Regions from separate parts of the Terrabacter lapilli genome, predicted to be linked through region 3. Evidence: riboswitches for the same ligand, from Rfam matches in the RefSeq annotation. Region 3 holds a riboswitch; each other region holds the start of a gene.
The links. A riboswitch is a leader RNA that binds a small molecule or an ion and turns the genes downstream of it on or off. The one in region 3 is predicted to bind cyclic di-AMP.
Positions count from the first base shown of each region.

Region 1 (4,153 bases), on a different contig from region 3:
CGGACCGAGGGGACGACGGCGTCGTTCGCCAAGGAGCTCGTGCGCCGGGCGGTGCTCGCCGCCGCGCTCGCCGACGAGCCGCCGTCCGACGACCACCTGGGCCTGGCCCTCGACGAGCTGCTCTCCGACGCCCAGCGGCTCACGCGCAGCCTGCTCGGCGTGGAGGCCGACGGACGCGGCGGCCACGACGGTCGGGCGAGCGGTCCCCGCGGCTTCCCGCACCGGCCCGGTCGCGCCGTCGCGATGTTCGGCGACTCCCCCGGCGAGGGGCACCCCGGGCCGGTGTGACGCGTAAGCGCGCCGGCCGGCATACGGGCCCGGTCGCCGGCGCGGCTGCGACGACACCGTTGCGTTCCACTGTCGCGTCCCGCGCAACAGTGTCGGAGGCCGGCCGGAGTGGTGGCCGGGTCAGCCGGCGAAGGCGCGCACCTGCTGCCCGGGCACGGAGACGCGCACCCGGAAGAGCGCACCGGCCTGGGGCTCCGGGTCGTCGAGGTTCTCGCGCGAGGTCGTGACGTAGAGGTCGCGCAGGTCCTCGCCGCCGAAGGTGCACGCCGTGACGAGCCGCACCGGCAGCACGACCTCGGCGAGCACGTCACCCCAAGGGGAGTAGCAGCGGACCCGGCTCGCGCCGTTGAGGGCGACCCACACGTTGCCTGCGCTGTCGACGGTCAGCCCGTCGGGACTGCCGACGGCGTGACCGACGAAGGGACGCCGGTTCGCCAGCTCGCCGCCGACCACGTCGAAGACGTCGGTGCGGCCCGTGGGGGTGTCGTCGTAGTACGCCAGGCGGTGGTCCGGCGAGAGGTCGATGCCGTTGGAGATCGTCACGTCGGGCAGGACCACGGTGACCTCGCCGGCGGAGTCGACGCGGTAGAGCGTGGCGCTGCCCGGGACGCGGTCGTAGCCCATCGTCCCCGCCCAGAGGCGGCCCTCGCTGTCGACACCGCCCTCGTTCATCCGGACCGACGGGTCGTCCCAGAGGTCGAACCACGGCGTGGGTATGCCGTCCGGCTCGTCGGCGCGCGCCAGCCCGCGCTCGGTCGCGACCACCCAGCCGCCGTTGGTGCGCGGCCGCACGAACGCCGCGACGTCGCCGACGTGCATGCGGTCGACGGACCCGTCGGGGCGCAGGGACATCACGTCACCGGCGAGCATGTCGACCCAGCGCAGGCCGCCCCACGACGGCGACCACACCGGCCCCTCGCCGTGGTAGCAGAGGGCATCGGTGACCTGCTCGAGCTCTCCGGTGACGATGCCGGGCACCTGTCTCATCAGTCCCACCAGACCCCGACGTAGTGGTGGCCGTCCGGCACGGCCGGCGCGTCGACCAGCCACTCCGCACCGGCCGCCGGCCCGCCGCTCGGCTCGGTGTCGGCGGCGGCCGTGAGCGCGTCGACCTCCTCCGGCTGGAGCGTCGTGATGACGGCGACCCCACTGGCGTAGGGCCATTCGTCATCGGGGAACTCGGCGAACTCCAGCACGTCCAGCTCGACCCGCACGTCGTCGACCTCGGGGTGGTCACGCAGCTCGAAGAGGACCGTGCGCACCGTCTCGAGGGTCAGGTCGTCCGGCCGGTTGGGGGCGATGCACCACTCGCAGTCGTTGCCGTCGAAGAACTGCTCGAGGGTCACAGCCACCTGGGCCCTGGCTCCCCCGCGTTCGCGGACGTGGTCGATCAAGGCGGTCTGCTTGGCGAGATCCATGACGGTCGGAGGCCCCCGGGGTCGCGGTCATTGCACGGTCGCGGCGTCGGCTACACTGACGCCGCGTGCCGCCTTGCACGTACCCCTCATGGGGGTCCGGTCGGCGGCCCGGCGAGCGTAGCTCAATGGTAGAGCGCCAGCTTCCCAAGCTGGATACGCGGGTTCGATTCCCGTCGCTCGCTCACATCACACCTGGTGGAACACGAAGCCGCAGGCCCTCAGCAGGGTCTGCGGCTTCGTCGTTCGTGAGCGACGTGGGTGTGCGTCGTCAGCGGACGCGACCGGCGACCCAGGCGCTGGTCCAGAGCGTCGAGAGCTGGACCCGCTGGCCGGGACGCGGCGCGTGCCAGACCTTGCCGTAGCCGGCGTAGACGCCGACGTGGTAGGCCCACCCGTTCGACATGAAGAAGATCAGGTCACCGGGGAGGACGTAGGACTTGGAGATCGGGATGGTCGCGAGGCGCTGGGCGTTGGCGGTTCGCGGCAGGTAGCGGTGCAGCCGCGTGCTGTAGACGTAGTAGACGAGGCCGGAGCAGTCGAAGTACGTGGGCCCGGCAGAGCCCCAGCGGTACCACTTGCCGACCTGCGCGGCCGTCAGCCAGAGGCCCTGGAGGCGCACGGGAGCCGCGTAGACCGGCCTGGTGCCCAGCGTGACGGCGGATGCGGAGCCGGCTCCCGGCGGGGAGCCCTTGGAGCCGGTCGAGCCGGTCGAGCCGGTCGAGCTGGTCGGGCTCGTCGAGGCGGCGGTGCCGGACACAGGAGCGCCGCCCAGTCCGAGGAGCAGGGCGGCGGCGAGCAGGGGTGTCAGGGCGAGCGATCGGAGTCGTCGGGGACTGCGTTCAGGGCGTGCAGGGGTAGTGGCGGACATGGTCGGGTTCCTTCCCACGCCTTCGAGATGAGCTGTCGGGTTCGGGCGGAGGTAGCCCGGCCGCGCATGGCGGCTTCACCCCGAGGACCGGTCCTTGCCGGCCCGGAAGTGGGTCTCCCGATCCTGTCCACGTGATGCACGACTGCCCCGACGGCGGACAGGACTCGGCGTGCCGCGGGCCGGCCGGGGAGGACCCCGGCCGATGAGCACTTCGACGGTGGCAGAGCCGGCGCCCGATCCATAGATCGTCGTCAGATATCGGCAGATGTTGCCGGGACAAACAGTGCCCAACCCGGGCAGCCCTCGGCCGCTTGCGTCGCGAACGGCATACGCGTAGCCGACAGACGCACCGAAAAAGGGGTGGACCCGACCCCTCCGCAGCCCGCAGGATGGACGCCGCCGCGCGCAGGGCGCGGCGAGCTCGTCAGCGTGGTGGGCCCGGGAACGGGTCCGGAGAGGGTGGTGGCCGCCATGGCCCGCAGAGCGACAGGCAGCGCGACCCACCACCACCCCGGCTGACCGGCCATCCGGTCATGCCCTGAACCGATGAGGAGCACGACCGTGAAACCCCTGACAGAGCAAGAGATCCGCGCGTCCTTCGTGAACGCCAGCCGGCGTGAGGCGAAGCACGCGAGCCTGCCCGACCTCGAGCGGCTCGGTGACCGCTGGGAGACGCTCGACTACCTCGGCTGGACCGACCGGAGCAACGCACAACGTGCGTATGCCGTCGTGCCCGTCGACGACGAGCCCGTCGGCTTCCTCCTGCGGGCCTCCGAGCGGACTCGGAAGGCCAGCGCCATGTGCGCCTGGTGCGAGGACGTCGTGGCGACGAGCGACGTCGCCCTCTTCACGGCCCGGCGCGCCGGCGCGGCGGGTCGGGAGGGCAACAGCCTCGGCACGCTCGTGCACACCGACTTCAGCTGCTCCGCGCACGCCCGGCGGCTGCCGAGCAGCATGGAGGGCGGCCTCGACCCGGTGGCGCTCGTGGAGCGCCGGGTCGAGGAGCTGCGGGCCCGCTCGTCGGCCTTCGCCCGCCGGGTCCGCGACGGGTCGTAGGCGCTGGCCTGCGGGCGGGTCGGGTTTGGCGGGCGGCCCGGCTGTTGCTACGGTAGGCGACGCCTCGCAGGCGTAGTTCAGTAGCAGAACAGCCTTCTTCCAGAAGGAAGACGTACGTGCAATTCGTGCCGCCTGCTCCAGTCGAAGGGCCCGGTCACCGACCGGGCCCTTTCGCTTGCACGCGCTCGCCTGTGCCGTGTCTGAGACCCCTTGCGTTCGTTACTGGTGGGTAGCATCATGAAGGTAACCGGCCAGTAACTTCGCGCGCCCGCCGGCGACGGCGCGGACGCACGACGAGCGACAGAACGCGGAGGGTCCCCCGAATGGGCCACTACAAGAGCAACGTGCGCGACCTCGAGTTCAACCTCTTCGAGGTCTTCGACCGCCAGGAGGTCCTGGGGCAGGGCATCTACGCCGACGTCGACGTCGACGCCGCGAAGGACATCCTGCACGAGGTCTCGCGCCTCGCCGAGAACGAGCTGGCCGACAGCCTCCTCGACAGCGACCGCCACCCACCCGTCTA
Region 1 is NZ_BAAAPU010000011.1:116,724-120,876, reverse strand. Features, by position in the region: gene ABD241_RS18115 (AAA family ATPase) at 1-288, shown strand, start outside; gene ABD241_RS18110 (SMP-30/gluconolactonase/LRE family protein) at 409-1,275, opposite strand; gene ABD241_RS18105 (hypothetical protein) at 1,275-1,682, opposite strand; tRNA gene ABD241_RS18100 (tRNA-Gly) at 1,818-1,888, shown strand; gene ABD241_RS18095 (C40 family peptidase) at 1,975-2,574, opposite strand; cyclic di-AMP (ydaO/yuaA leader) riboswitch at 2,582-2,744, opposite strand; gene ABD241_RS18090 (FBP domain-containing protein) at 3,136-3,630, shown strand; tRNA gene ABD241_RS18085 (tRNA-Gly) at 3,697-3,770, shown strand; gene ABD241_RS18080 (acyl-CoA dehydrogenase) at 3,954-4,153, shown strand, end outside.
Region 1: another riboswitch for cyclic di-AMP. It lies ahead of ABD241_RS18095 (C40 family peptidase); the one in region 3 lies ahead of ABD241_RS13255 (transglycosylase family protein).

Region 2 (4,153 bases), on a different contig from region 3:
CGTCTACCTGGTCTTCGACCCGGCCAGCGGAGAGCTGCGGTGGACCAACGCCGGTCACCCGCCTGCGCTCGTCATCCACGACGGCGCCGGGTCCCCGCTCTCCGGCGCCCTCACCCCGCCGGTGGGCGTCACGCCGAACGGCTCCTTCGCCGAGGGCAAGACGCACCTGCCGCCCGGGGCCACGCTCCTGCTCTACACCGACGGGCTCGTCGAGCGTCGGGGCGTGTCCCTGCTCGACGGGATCGACCAGCTGGGCCGCGAGGCGGCCGCCGTCCCCACCGAGGACGGGCTCGAGAGCCTCTGTGACCGGCTGCTCCACACCTTCCTCGACGACACCAGGATCACGGACGACGTGGCCGTCCTCGCCATGCGCGCCGCACCCTCCGTCGAGGGCCGGCTCGAGGTGCGCCTGCCCGCCGAGGCGCGCAACCTCGTGCACGTCCGAAGCGCCCTGCGCCGGTGGCTGCAGGACGCCGGAGTGCCCGAGGAGCAGACCAACGAGGCGCTCGTGGCGTGCGGAGAGGCCTGCGCCAACGTGGTCCAGCACGCCTACAGCGGCAGCCCCGACGCCGGCGACCTCCTCGTCGAGGCGCGGCTGGACGACGAGTCCCTCCAGCTGTGGGTCCACGACGACGGCGAGTGGCGCCGTGCGGCCGAGCGCGGGGGCGGCTGGGGTCTGCAGCTGATGCACGCGCTCATGGACGACGTCGAGGTCGAGCACACCGCAACCGGCACCACCGTGCACCTGTGCCGCCGCGTCACCCGCGACGCGCCACCCGACCCGGCGCCGAGCCCGGCTGCCCCACCGCTCGCTGCCGCACCGCCGGAACGTCCGCCGGTGTCCGCATCGGATGAGGCCTCCGATGAGTGACCTCGCCCGCGTCGAGACCAGCCGTGTGGACGCCACCCAGGTCGTCCGGGTCACGGGTGAGCTCGACCTGTCCAACGCGAGGGCCGTGACCGACTCCGTCAGCCACACCGTGCCGGAGCAGGTGACCCTCGTCGTCCTCGACCTCGCCGGCACGACCTTCCTGGACAGCGCCGCCATCGCCTCCCTCTTCCGGCTCTCGGAGCGGCTGCGCAACCGCCGCCAGGACCTGCGCATGGTCATCCCGCGCGAGGCGCCCATCCGGGCGGTCGTCGAGCTCACCCGCCTCAGCCAGGTGGTCCCGGTCGACGACAGCCCGCCGGAGCTGCTCGACACCATGAGGGCGTATGCCGCCCTCCCGTAGTCCGCGCCCCGGCCGGAGTCCCTTGGCGCGGGTGCGTCAGACCGACTGGGTCGCGACGCCGCGGAGGAGGGCGAGGTAGTCGTCGACGGGACGCACCCCCGACAGGGCGGCATACCCGTTGGCGAGGAGGAAGGGCGTCGCGGTGACGCCCATCGATCCGGCCTCTCGCTCGTCGGCACGGACCTGCTCGGAGTAGTCGTCCGAGGCCAGCACCGCGGCCACCCGCCGCTCATCCATGCCGCACTCGGCGGCCAGGCGCTGGAGCACCTCGTGGTCGTCGATCGCGAGGCCCTCGCCGAAGTGCGCCCAGTGGAAGCGCTCGACCGCCGCGGAGCGCAGCGCCGGCCCGCCCATCTCGCCGGCGAGGGCGCACAGGCGGTGCGCGTCGAAGGTGTTGGCCCGCACGGCACGGTCCCAGTCGAAGACGAGGTCGTCGGCCTGCGCCTCCTCGCTGGCCTTGGCGTTCATCAGCCGGCCGGTGCCCGCGTCGCCGCCGCCGTAGCGCATGGACAGGTGCTCACGGACGGGCACCGCACCGCCCACCGGGACGTCGGGGTCGAGCTCGAAGGAGCGCAGGCGCAGCATCACGTCGTGCGGGCGCTCGAAGGCGGCGATGGCCGCCTCGACGCGGCGCTTGGCCACCCACGAGTAGGGGCAGACCAGGTCGCTCCAGAGGTGGAGCTCGATGTGGGTCGTGGACTCGGCGGCAGGCTGGACTGTCGTCATCACGTCAGTCAACCACGGACCGTCGCACCCGCCGGGGAATGCGATGTGCCCCCACCGGAGTCGGTGGGGGCACAGGGCGTGGCGCGAGAGGGGTCGCTCAGAAGCGGCCGTAGCCGGAGGGCGTCGTCCAGATGGAGTGGTTGCCGGTCACGGTGCCGGGGCGCTGGGCGTCGATCATGCGGCCCGGGCTGACGTAGATGCCCACGTGGTAGGCGGGCGAGCCGAAGAACACGAGGTCGCCGGGGCTCGGGCTGCTGACGGGAGTCGCCGCCGCCTGCTGCGCGGAGGCCGTGCGCGGGATCGAGATGCCGGCCTGCCGGTAGACGTAGGACGTGAAGCCCGAGCAGTCGAAGCCGGACGGGGTGGTGCCGCCGTAGACGTAGGGGATGCCGAAGAGCGACTGGGCGATGCCCACGATGCCCGAGGCGCTGGGAGCCGGGGCGGGCACCGGGTTGAGGGCGGCGCGCTGCGTCGAGCGCGAGGCGCGCTCAGCGGCGGCCTGGCGGTCGGCGGCAGCCTTGGCCGCAGCCTCCTCGGCAGCCTTCTGCTGGGCGCGTCGGGCCTTGACCGCGATGTCCTCGATGACGACCGGCTGGGACGTGGCCTGCTTCAGTGCGGGGTTGGCGTAGCCGATGGCCGACAGCGCGTTGCCTGCCGTCAGCGTGCCGGCTGCGGGCCCGACGGCGGCCGGAGCCGCGACGACGCTGCTCGAGCCGTCGGCGGCGTTCGCCGTGCCGGCGAACGAGGCCACGAGACCACCCGAGGCAGCCACGATGGCTGCGCCCTTGACGGCGGGCTGAGCAGACTCCTTGGCGATCGTCTTCAGCTCTGAGATCGCGCTGAATCGACCGGGGGCGCGGTGGCGCCCGGGAACGTTCTGAGCCACTGTTAGACCTCTCGACGCCGGCGAGGTGAGCTGTCGGGTTCGGGCTGGAGGTAGCTGCCCGGCCTTCGCTCGGACCGAGTTCGGTCCACGGAAGGCTTCACCCCGAGGACGTCTCACGACGCCCGGAGAACGTGGTTCCCCCGCTCCTGCCATGCGGTTCGTGCCGAGCCCCGGGTCGATGGCAGGACTAGGCGGTCCGACCCGTGGCACCTGCTCGACGGGGAGAGCAAGTGGGGCCAACCGTACCCAACTCCCCCATTCTTGTCACGTCCGGGTTGCGGCACGTCAAAGGCTTGTCCGCGGACGCGTAAAGAAGGCCTCAGGCGGCCTGGCAGAAGACGTGGACCGCCACGTCGTCGGGCAGCGAGACGCCGTCGGAGGGCTCGCCTCCCTCACGGACCGCGAGCACCCTGCCGCCCTCGCGGACCACCTCGACCCGGGCCCCGGGCACGACGCCGGCACTGGTCAGCAGCGCGAGCGCCTCGGGGTCGACCTGGACGGGCTCGCCGATGCGGCGGATGGTCACCACGGACGGGGCGTCACCGACGACGGCCGCCAGGGTCCGCAGGCCGGCGAGGAAGTCCTCCCCCTGCTGCACGCCGAGCTCGGCCAGCCCCGGGATGGGGTTGCCGTAGGGGGACTCGAGGCCGTCGCCGATCAGGCCGAGGATCTTGCGCTCGACCTTCTCCGACATGACGTGCTCCCAGCGGCAGGCCTCGTCGTGGGCGTACTCCCACTCGAGGCCGATGACGTCGACGAGCAGCCGCTCCGCGAGGCGGTGCTTGCGCATGACCCGGGTGGCCAGCAGCCGGCCACGGTCGGACAGCTCGAGATGGCGGTCGCCCGACACGGCCACGAGGCCGTCGCGCTCCATCCGGGCCACCGTCTGCGACACCGTGGGGCCCGAGTGGCCGAGACGCTCGGCGATGCGGGCGCGGAGGGGCACGATGCCCTCCTCCTCCAGCTCGAAGATCGTGCGGAGGTACATCTCGGTGGTGTCGATCAGGTCTGTCACGGTCATACCCTCTCAGAGTCGCGTCGTCGTCAGCGCCCGCGTCAGCGCCCGCGTCACCGGCCGCCCGTCGCTGGTGCTCGGGTGGGGTCGTGGCGTGGCACCCAGACGCGCAGCCAGCCCGCCCCGACCAGGGCGCCCGCACCGAGGACGACTGCGGAGGCGCCGAGGGACATGACGGCGCTCAGCCCGGACAACGCCAGCGGACCCGCCGCCCTTCCCAGGTCGGCACAGAGCCGCCAGCCACCGAGGAACTGGGCCCGGCCCTCGGCCGGCGACGCGTCGGCACCGAGCGTC
Region 2 is NZ_BAAAPU010000012.1:59,741-63,893, forward strand. Features, by position in the region: partial or broken gene ABD241_RS20195 (ATP-binding SpoIIE family protein phosphatase) at 1-871, shown strand, start outside; gene ABD241_RS20200 (STAS domain-containing protein) at 864-1,232, shown strand; gene ABD241_RS20205 (DsbA family oxidoreductase) at 1,269-1,958, opposite strand; gene ABD241_RS20210 (C40 family peptidase) at 2,056-2,844, opposite strand; cyclic di-AMP (ydaO/yuaA leader) riboswitch at 2,848-3,013, opposite strand; gene ABD241_RS20215 (iron-dependent transcriptional repressor DtxR) at 3,164-3,859, opposite strand; gene ABD241_RS20220 (MFS transporter) at 3,913-4,153, opposite strand, start outside.
Region 2: another riboswitch for cyclic di-AMP. It lies ahead of ABD241_RS20210 (C40 family peptidase); the one in region 3 lies ahead of ABD241_RS13255 (transglycosylase family protein).

Region 3 (4,153 bases):
GTCGCCTGGGTCGGTGCCCTCATGGCGTGGCCCGGCATGGCCCTCGTGACGATCGCGGTCCTGTCCGCCGTGGCGCGAGCGACCGACCGTTCGGTGACCGCGCTGGTGCTCCGGCGCTACGACTTCGGGCGTCGGCGCAGCGACGTGCCCTTCGCCGTGGTCTCCAGCCCCTGGCACCTCGTCGTCGGAGCCGTCGCCACCGTGGTGGGGCTGCTCCTACCGGTCGCGGTCGCGCTCGCCGGCGTCTTCGCAACGGCCTTGATGCTGGCCGGAACCCAGGGGACCGACCTCGGGCCCGGCTCTCCCGCAACGCTGGCCGTCGGGGGCGCCATCGGCCTGCTCATGCTGTGGTGGGGCCCCGGCGGTGCCTCGCTGCGTCGTGGCTCGCGCTCCATGGCCCGCCGACTGGTGCCGGCCGGCCTTGCGGTGCAGGTGGTTTCGGGCGTCCTCATCGTCTTCGGTGCCGTCGCGGCGCTGGTCGCGCTCAGGCACGGCGCCAGCTTCTCGTGGAACCCGTTCGGCGCCAGCCCGTTCGGCCGCTGACCGGCTCGCGCAGCTGAGCCTGCAAGGGCGCACGGTGGGTCCGACGCGACCGCGTGGGACCGCGCCCGACGCATACGGCGTCTGTGTGCCCGCCGTGGGGACACCATGCGGTTCGTGTGCGCGTGTAGCGCACGGCTGCCCAACTGTGGGCCACGAACAGATCACGAAATTGTCTCGACGTGGGTTGTGCGGCGTTGAAACGTCACGTACCGTCAGTGCTCGGCGGCACCCCGGCCTTCGGGCCGGATGGGGGAATCGACATGTGTCCCTGCTCCGCTTCGTCGCGTCCGGCTCCACCCGTGCGCTCTCCACAACTTCACATGGACACCCAAAGAATCCGATCCCTGAGCGCGCCGAGCCTCGCCAGCCAGGGATGTAGCCCACACCGGTGGGCCGGGCGAGGACGGGGGACCCAGTGTGGCCAGAGAGTTCCCGTGCAACGACGCACGAGCACGACATCTGGCCTGGGGGTGAAGTCGCTTCCGCGACAGGGCACCTGACGCCCCAACCCGACAGCTAACCCCGCAGGCGCACGTCAGGAAGGAACACCACCAATGCAGTACCTGTCCAAACATGCTGCGGCGAAGAAGATCTCTGTGAAGCAGCGCCTTGCGGGAGTCGGCATCGCCGGAGCGGCCACCATCGTCGGCGGCCTCGCCACGGCGGGTTCGGCCAAGGCATCCTCGGTCTGGGACGCGGTCGCCGCGTGCGAGTCCGGCGGCAACTGGGCCATCAACACCGGCAACGGCTTCTACGGCGGCCTGCAGTTCACGAAGAGCACCTGGCTCGGCTTCGGCGGCGGCGCCTACGCATCGCGCGCCGACTACGCCTCGCGTGAGGCGCAGATCGCCGTCGCGCAGCGCGTCCTCGCCGTGCAGGGCCCCGGCGCCTGGCCCGTCTGCTCGGTGCGTGCCGGCCTGAGCCGCTCCAACGGGGGCGCCACCTCCAGCAACATCACCGCTTCGCGTTCCACGCAGCGTGCCCCGCTGACCACGAAGTCGACGGTCACGAAGAAGTCGGTCAGCAAGAAGAAGTCGTACGCCGGCACCTCCACGGTGAGGAACACGGCCCGGAACACGGCGACCGGCCCGTCGATCACCGTTCGCAGCGGCGACACCCTGGGCGAGCTCGCCCAGCGCTACCACGTGGCCGGTGGGTGGAAGGCCCTCTGGAAGGCGAACGGGGCCCGGGTCACCAACCCGAACCTCATCTTCGTCGGCCAGGTTCTGCGCCTGCCCTGAGTTACTGGTAGAACTGAGCCGGACGGCCTCGCGCGACCAACCCCTGGGTTGCGCGGGGCCGTCCTTCTGCGTCCGGCCCTCCCTCGGCCCCACGCTCGGGTGGGGCGATCGTTTGGGCGTATGCCGCCGCGCTCGGTTACGCTTTCGCCCGTCCCGGGGCTGTGCCGCGGGCCCGCTGGCGTGGCGCAATCGGTAGCGCACCTGTCTTGTAAACAGGTGGTTAGGGGTTCGAGTCCCCTCGCCAGCTCTCTGACCGGCACAAACATGCCTGAAGCTCCCCTTCCCGCCCGGCTGGGGCGAACCCGTCCACTGTCCTGGGTCCGTCGAGCCTGATGAGGGCGAGCCGCTGACCTACTTCCGCGACGCTCCTTGGCTGAGGGAGAGGGCACCGACCGACGAGGCCCTCAGCGGCGGACGACTACTCGTCCGCCGCTCTGAGGTGGGTCTCAGCCGAAGTACGGCGACGAAGGCGCCCAGAGGACATGCGTCTGGCCGTTCTGTGAGGTGCCGCCGCTGACGGGCACCCAGCTCTCGAGATCGCCGGCGTATCTGAAGAGATCAGATACGGCGGGGTCCGTCGGTGACTGCGGGTCAACTCCGTGGGCAGCGGTCCACGAGCCCCACTGGCCCGAGAAGGCGGCGGTCTCGAGGGCACCCATGACGGCCGAGGAGGAGCCACGCGACACGACCATGACCCGGCCGGATTTCGTGATGGCCACTGATGGCGCTCCGACCGTGCCCGCGGGCAGCTCGCGCCACGGACCGCTCCTGCCGTCGGCGGTGAGCGGGAGCGTCCGGATCCGAACCACCCCGTCGGTGCCGCGATAGGCCAGGACCCCGTCCAGGCCTCCTGGGTACGCCACCAGCGACGGCGTCGTCGCAACTCCGGTTGCCTCGGTCGTCCAACCGTGCAGCGTGCTGCCCTCGAAGCGGCCGAGGCGCAGGTCGCCGCCGCCTGTGACCACGCCGACCACGAGCTGCGCCCCGCCCGCGCGCGCGACCATGACCTGGACCGGGGCGAGCCCATCGATCCCGGTGTAGAGCCAAGGCAGGAACTCCCCTGTGTCGAGGAGCTGCCGCTTGACCCACAGCCGGCCCTGTGCGTCGACAGCGAAGTGGTACGCCGTCGTGCCGATCGATCCCGACGACGGCGAGGTGACCATGCGGCCGCCTTCGTCCGTGCTGGGGAGCAGGCTGAAGGTCGAAGGGCGCTGGAGCGCTGCGTGCATGGTGCCACCGGGACCGGTTGCCAGGACCGAAGCACGGCCATCGGTCAGCCGGGTCACCGAGGGAGTGCCGGCCGCACCGGGGAAGTCTGCGGTGACCTGTCCCAGGCCGCCGCTCTCGCCGTCGAACCGGCCCCAACGGAGCCCAGACCCGCTTTCGGGGATCATCACATCGACGGTGGGCGACGTGTTGACCGACGTCAGGCCCGGTCGGTCGGTGGGCGCGGTCCGCGGCGTGACCGTTGCCGGGACGAACGACGTGGTGTTGCGGCAGGCGTTGCTGCCCGCGGTCACCTGGCGCATGTTCTGCCAGCCCATGCCGATGCGACGGCCCGACACAACCCAGCTGGCGGTGTCCTCGCGGTAGCGGTACTGGCGCAGGTCACCACCGGAGGTGACCGCGAGCAGCACGTCCCCGCCGGGCGAGGTGAGCTTGGTGTAGATGTTCCACCCGGCGCCGACCGAACGCCGCTCGGAGAGGATGCGATCGCTCGTGGTCTCGTAACGGACCCGGTCGAGGGCGCCGTTGGTCCGGCGGACGAAGAGCACTCCGTCGCCGGCTCCCACGAGGGCCGCCCGGCTCGGGTCCGCCTGCAGCACCAGATCCTTGAGGGCAACGAGGCCCGTGTGGTCAGCGTCGAACCGGTAGGAGCGCAGGGCTCCGGCGTCGTCGAGGACGAAGATCGTGCCGCGCTCGTCCGCGGCTATCCGCTGGGCCCGCGACGCCGCAGCGAACTCGCCGAGGAACCCGAACTTGCGGCGCTGGACGTCCCATGTGCCGGCGGTCGTGCGGTGGTAGACGTACAGTCCGTCGGATCTCAGCGCGTAGACCCACCCGGACGGCCCGGCGAGGACGCGGCCGTAGACCTGCCAACCGCTCCCGATCGCCGATCGTGTCCCGAAGGCCGCCGAGCCGCTGGCCGCGTTGCCAAGGGGGTACTGGAAGAGCGTGCCGGCCGTGTCCACGGCGAGCACCGGTGCGGTCGACGCGCACGTGACGGTGTCGGCGGCGGCCGCCGCGCTGGTGGCGGTGAACGCCGCGGCCAGGGCCAGCGCGATGGTGGCGGCGCGGGCGCGCGTCATCGACTTCGGTGACATGTGTGTGTTCCTTCTCGACAAGCCGGGGCTGGGCCTCAACGGTTC
Region 3 is NZ_BAAAPU010000007.1:1,127,615-1,131,767, forward strand. Features, by position in the region: gene ABD241_RS13250 (serine/threonine-protein kinase) at 1-543, shown strand, start outside; cyclic di-AMP (ydaO/yuaA leader) riboswitch at 917-1,089, shown strand; gene ABD241_RS13255 (transglycosylase family protein) at 1,140-1,784, shown strand; tRNA gene ABD241_RS13260 (tRNA-Thr) at 1,959-2,031, shown strand; gene ABD241_RS13265 (tachylectin-related carbohydrate-binding protein) at 2,231-4,108, opposite strand.

Region 4 (4,153 bases), 640 kb from region 3:
CCCACCCGACGCGGGGTCGGGTGGGCACGCCGTCACCACGGCCGTACGTCGTATGCCGTGTGGCCGGGCTCGGGGTTCGGGGCTCAGGGGAGGGCGGGGTAGTCCGTGTAGCCCTCGGCGCCGCCGCCGTAGAAGGTGTCCGGGTTCGGCTCGTTGAGCGGGGCGCCCTCGCGCCAGCGCCGCACGAGGTCCGGGTTGGCGAGGAACTCACGCCCGACGGCGACGAGGTCGCCGAGGTCGCGCTCGAGGATGTCCTCGACGTCGGCCAGCTGGGTCACCGAGCCGAAGCCCGAGTTGAGGATGACCGGACCGCCGAAGCGCTTGCGCAGGTCGCGCACGATGTCGGACTCCGGGTCGCCGAGGATGCTGAGGTAGGCTAGGCCGAGCGGCGCGATGCCCTCGACGAGCGCCTCGTAGGTCGCGGCGGTGTCGGCCTCGTCCTCCTCGAGCACGCCCTGGATGTTGTGGGCGGGCGAGATGCGGATGCCGACGCGGTCGGCGCCGATGGCCTCGGCCACGGCCCTGGTGATCTCGACGGTCAGGCGCGCCCGGTTCTCCGGCGAGCCGCCGTAGGCGTCCGTACGCTGGTTGCTCGACGGGGCGAGGAACTGGTGCGGCAGGTAGCCGTTGGCGGCGTGGACCTCGACGCCGTCGAGACCCGCGGCGACCGCCTGGCGCGCGGCGTGGACGTACTCGGCGACGAGCCCGGGGATCTCCTCGGTCTCGAGCGCCCGCGGGACGACGTACGGCTGCTGGCCCTTGGCGGTCACGATCTCGCCGGGGGCGGCGATGGCGCTCGGGGCGACGCTCTCGAGGCCGCCCTTGTTGTCGGGGTGCGCGATGCGGCCGGCGTGCATGAGCTGCACGACGACGTGCCCGCCGCCCTGGTGCACGGCGTCGGCGACGAGGCGCCAGCCGGCGACCTGCTCGTCGGAGTGGATGCCGGGGGTGTCGAGGTAGCCCTGTCCGACGGCGCTGGGCTGGGTGCCCTCGGTGATGATGAGACCGGCGCTCGCGCGCTGGCCGTAGTACTCGGCGTTGAGCTCGGTCGGTGCCTGGCCCTCGCCGGCGCGGTTGCGCGTCAGCGGTGCCATGACGAAGCGCTGGGGGAGGTCCCAGCGGCCGATGCGGATGCTCTCGAAAGCCGTGCTCACAGGCCTGCTCCTCAAGGTGGGGGACTGTCGGATCCGTCGAGGCCCACCCGTTCGGTGGAGCCTTCAACTACCTAGGCGACAAGGAGCAGGGCCGGCCGATCATTCCCGTTTGCCCGCAGTGTGGGCCATGTCGCAGGAAGCGTCCGATGGACATGCAGAAGGGGAGGGCGCCCGAAGGCACCCTCCCCTTGCCGACAGCCGCGTCAGCGAGCTGCTCGGCTCACGGTGCGTAGATGAACGACATGCCGCCGCTCAGGGTGACCGTGCGCGTGTCGTAGTTGTACGGGCCGGCGGTGGCGTTCATCTCGATGATCGTCACCTGGTTGCCGTTGACGGCCGTGACCCAGCCGACGTGGCCGACGCTCGAGGAGCCGGCGACACCGGGCTGCATCACGATGATCGAACGCGTACGCGGGGTGCTGCTCACGGTGTAGCCCGCGGAGCGCGCGCCCGAGGCCCAGGCCATCGCGTTGCCGGTCCAGCCGCCGGGGTAGTAGCCCTCGGACTGGTACCACTGGTTGAGGGCGCCCCACGTGCACTGGCCGGCGGTGGCCCAGTTGTGGGAGGCCCGCATGCCGGCCGAGGCGCCGGGGGTGTAGCCGTTGCTGCCCGACTTCGTGGTCGAGGTGCTGTTGGTCAGCGTGCTCCGGGTCAGGTCGCGCGAGGCGCGCTGGGCAGCGGCCTGGCGCTCGGCGGCAGCCTTGGCAGCGGCAGCCTTGGCGGCCGCAGCCTGCGCGGCGGCGCGCTGCGCCTGCAGCTGCACGTCCTGGATGACCTGCGGCTTCGACGTGGCCACGCGCTGGGCGGTGGCCTGCTGCGCTGCCGGCGCGAAGCCGATCTTGGACAGGGCCGTCGAGGCGGCCGGGGCGGCGGCGGCGGCCGGGCCGACGGCGGCCGGAGCGCCCTGCGGGGCGACGGCCGCGTTGGCGCCGGCGGCCTTGGCCGCGGCCGGGGACAGGGAGTCGGCGCTCGCGGGGTTGGCGAACCCGGCGACGAGGCCGCCGGTGGCGGCCACGAGGGCGCCTGCCTTCAGGGCCGGCTGGGCCGACTCGCGGGCGAGGAGCTTGAGCTCGCTCAGGGGGTTGTGGCGTCCGGGCGCGCGGTGGCGCCCACGGGTGGTGTCGTTGATCACGGCTGTGCCTCTCCGCGCCTACGAAGTTAGCTGTCGGGTTCGGGCGGAAAGGTGCCCGGTCACGGACCCGACGGACGAGACTTCGTCGCGCGGGGGCCGTGGCTTAACCCCAAGGACGTCCGGAGTCGTTGCGCCGGACGCCCGGAGAAACGTGTGGTTCCTCCGCTCCTGTCACAAGGTTTGGTTCTTCTCGCAAGGTGGTGACAGGACTAGGCGGTCCACCACGCGAGAGCCCGACCTGTTGGACGGACCACCGAAGACTAGATGAGTCGAAAGGTAAAAGTCACGCCGCGGTAACGGAGCCGCGCCGCTTCTGTCGCCGTATGTCCGTGTTTTCGGCTCGAATGAGCGCCCAACGGGCAAAAGGTGAGACGCAGATCACACCGGAGTCGCGCCCACCAGGTGGAGGCCGCGGGTAGCCGGGCCCGTCCGGACGTCAGCTCTTGGGGCTCTCGGACACGTCGGCGCGGCGGGCGAGGCACAGCCGGGCGATCTCACCGACCAGCTCGAGGGGGACCGGCCGGCTGACCGGGAAGCGCACGGTGTCCTTCGCGCGCCGGTAGGGCGCGATGGCCTCCTCGAACTCCGGGCTCCCGGTCGGCACCGGGTAGAGGCCCACGTGGTTCTTCCAGCCGGCGTAGTAGACGAGCGGCTTGCCGTCGACCGTGAAGGTGGCCATGCCGTAGCTGATCTTCTCGGCAGCGTGCGGCGCGACCTTCTTGATGGCCCGTCTCACCCCGGCAAGCTGCGCCCGCGTCTCCTCCGGGTAGGACGCGATGTAGTCATCGACTGACGCAAATCTAGGGGCCAATCCTGGTCCTCACTTCGGTGTCGGACCGGTCATGGAGGGGATACTCCCGACTGTATTGCGCGAAACGGACCTCCGCAAAAGCAAGGTCACCCCGTGGAAGGGGTGCTGCGCCCGTGCGCGTGCGGCCGCTCAGACCTCGACCCACTCCTCGCCGGCGAGCACCCGACCGACGGCGCCGACGCTCGCTCGGCCGAGCAGCGTCGCGGCGGTGAAGTCGGCGGCCAGCCCGTCGAAGACCTCGTGCCGGCGCAGCATCGCGTGCTTGCCGCCCGTCACGGTGACGTAGCCGACGTGGTCGGCCGTCCGGGCGAGGTCGCGTGCGACCGACGCGGAGTTGCGCGGCCGGGCCACCCGGTCCTCGTCGCCGTGGACGATGAGCACGTTGCGGCCCGAGAGGTTCGTGCGTTGTCCTTCGTCGGGGTAGACCCACGGGTTGAGCGCGACGGCGCTGACGACCGGGTGCTCGCGCGCGGCGAGCAGCGCGGCCCGACCGCCGAGCGAGTGCCCGACGAGCGTGACGGGCAGCCCGGGCCCGAACCGCTCGGCGACCTGGCCCAGCGCCCAGTGGACGTCGTCGACGGGGGTGTGGGTCGCGTCCCAGCCCCGGGTCGAGTTGAGCAGGCGCAGCACGGCGACCTCACCGTTGACGGCGCGGGCGATGCGTGCGGCGATCGGCACCATCCGCAGCACCGAGAGCTGGGTCGGGCTCACGCGCGCCGTGCCGCGTCGGGCCGCGCCGCCGTGGAGCACGAGGGCGATGCCCTGCGGCGCCTCGGGTGCAGCCGTGTCGAGTAGGCGGGCGTGCGTCACCTCGTGCTCCGTCTCTGTCGCAGGGTCGAGGGCGTATGCCGGGAGCTGCCAGCCAGCGCGCGGGCCGGGTCGCGTGGGTGCTCGGGTCGCGTGCTCACTCGCGGGGTTCGGAGCCGCGGCGCCGTCGGCTTGGTCGGGTCGGCATCAGGGCCGCAGGAGGACCTTGATGGCGCGGCGCTCGTCCATGGCCTTGTAGCCCTCGGCGACCTCGTCGAGCGGGAGCGTCAGGTCGAAGACCTTGCCGGG
Region 4 is NZ_BAAAPU010000007.1:484,053-488,205, forward strand. Features, by position in the region: gene ABD241_RS10150 (alkene reductase) at 84-1,154, opposite strand; gene ABD241_RS10155 (CHAP domain-containing protein) at 1,375-2,286, opposite strand; cyclic di-AMP (ydaO/yuaA leader) riboswitch at 2,290-2,482, opposite strand; gene ABD241_RS10160 (iron chaperone) at 2,723-3,097, opposite strand; gene ABD241_RS10165 (alpha/beta hydrolase) at 3,227-3,907, opposite strand; gene ABD241_RS10170 (zinc-dependent alcohol dehydrogenase family protein) at 4,052-4,153, opposite strand, start outside.
Region 4: another riboswitch for cyclic di-AMP. It lies ahead of ABD241_RS10155 (CHAP domain-containing protein); the one in region 3 lies ahead of ABD241_RS13255 (transglycosylase family protein).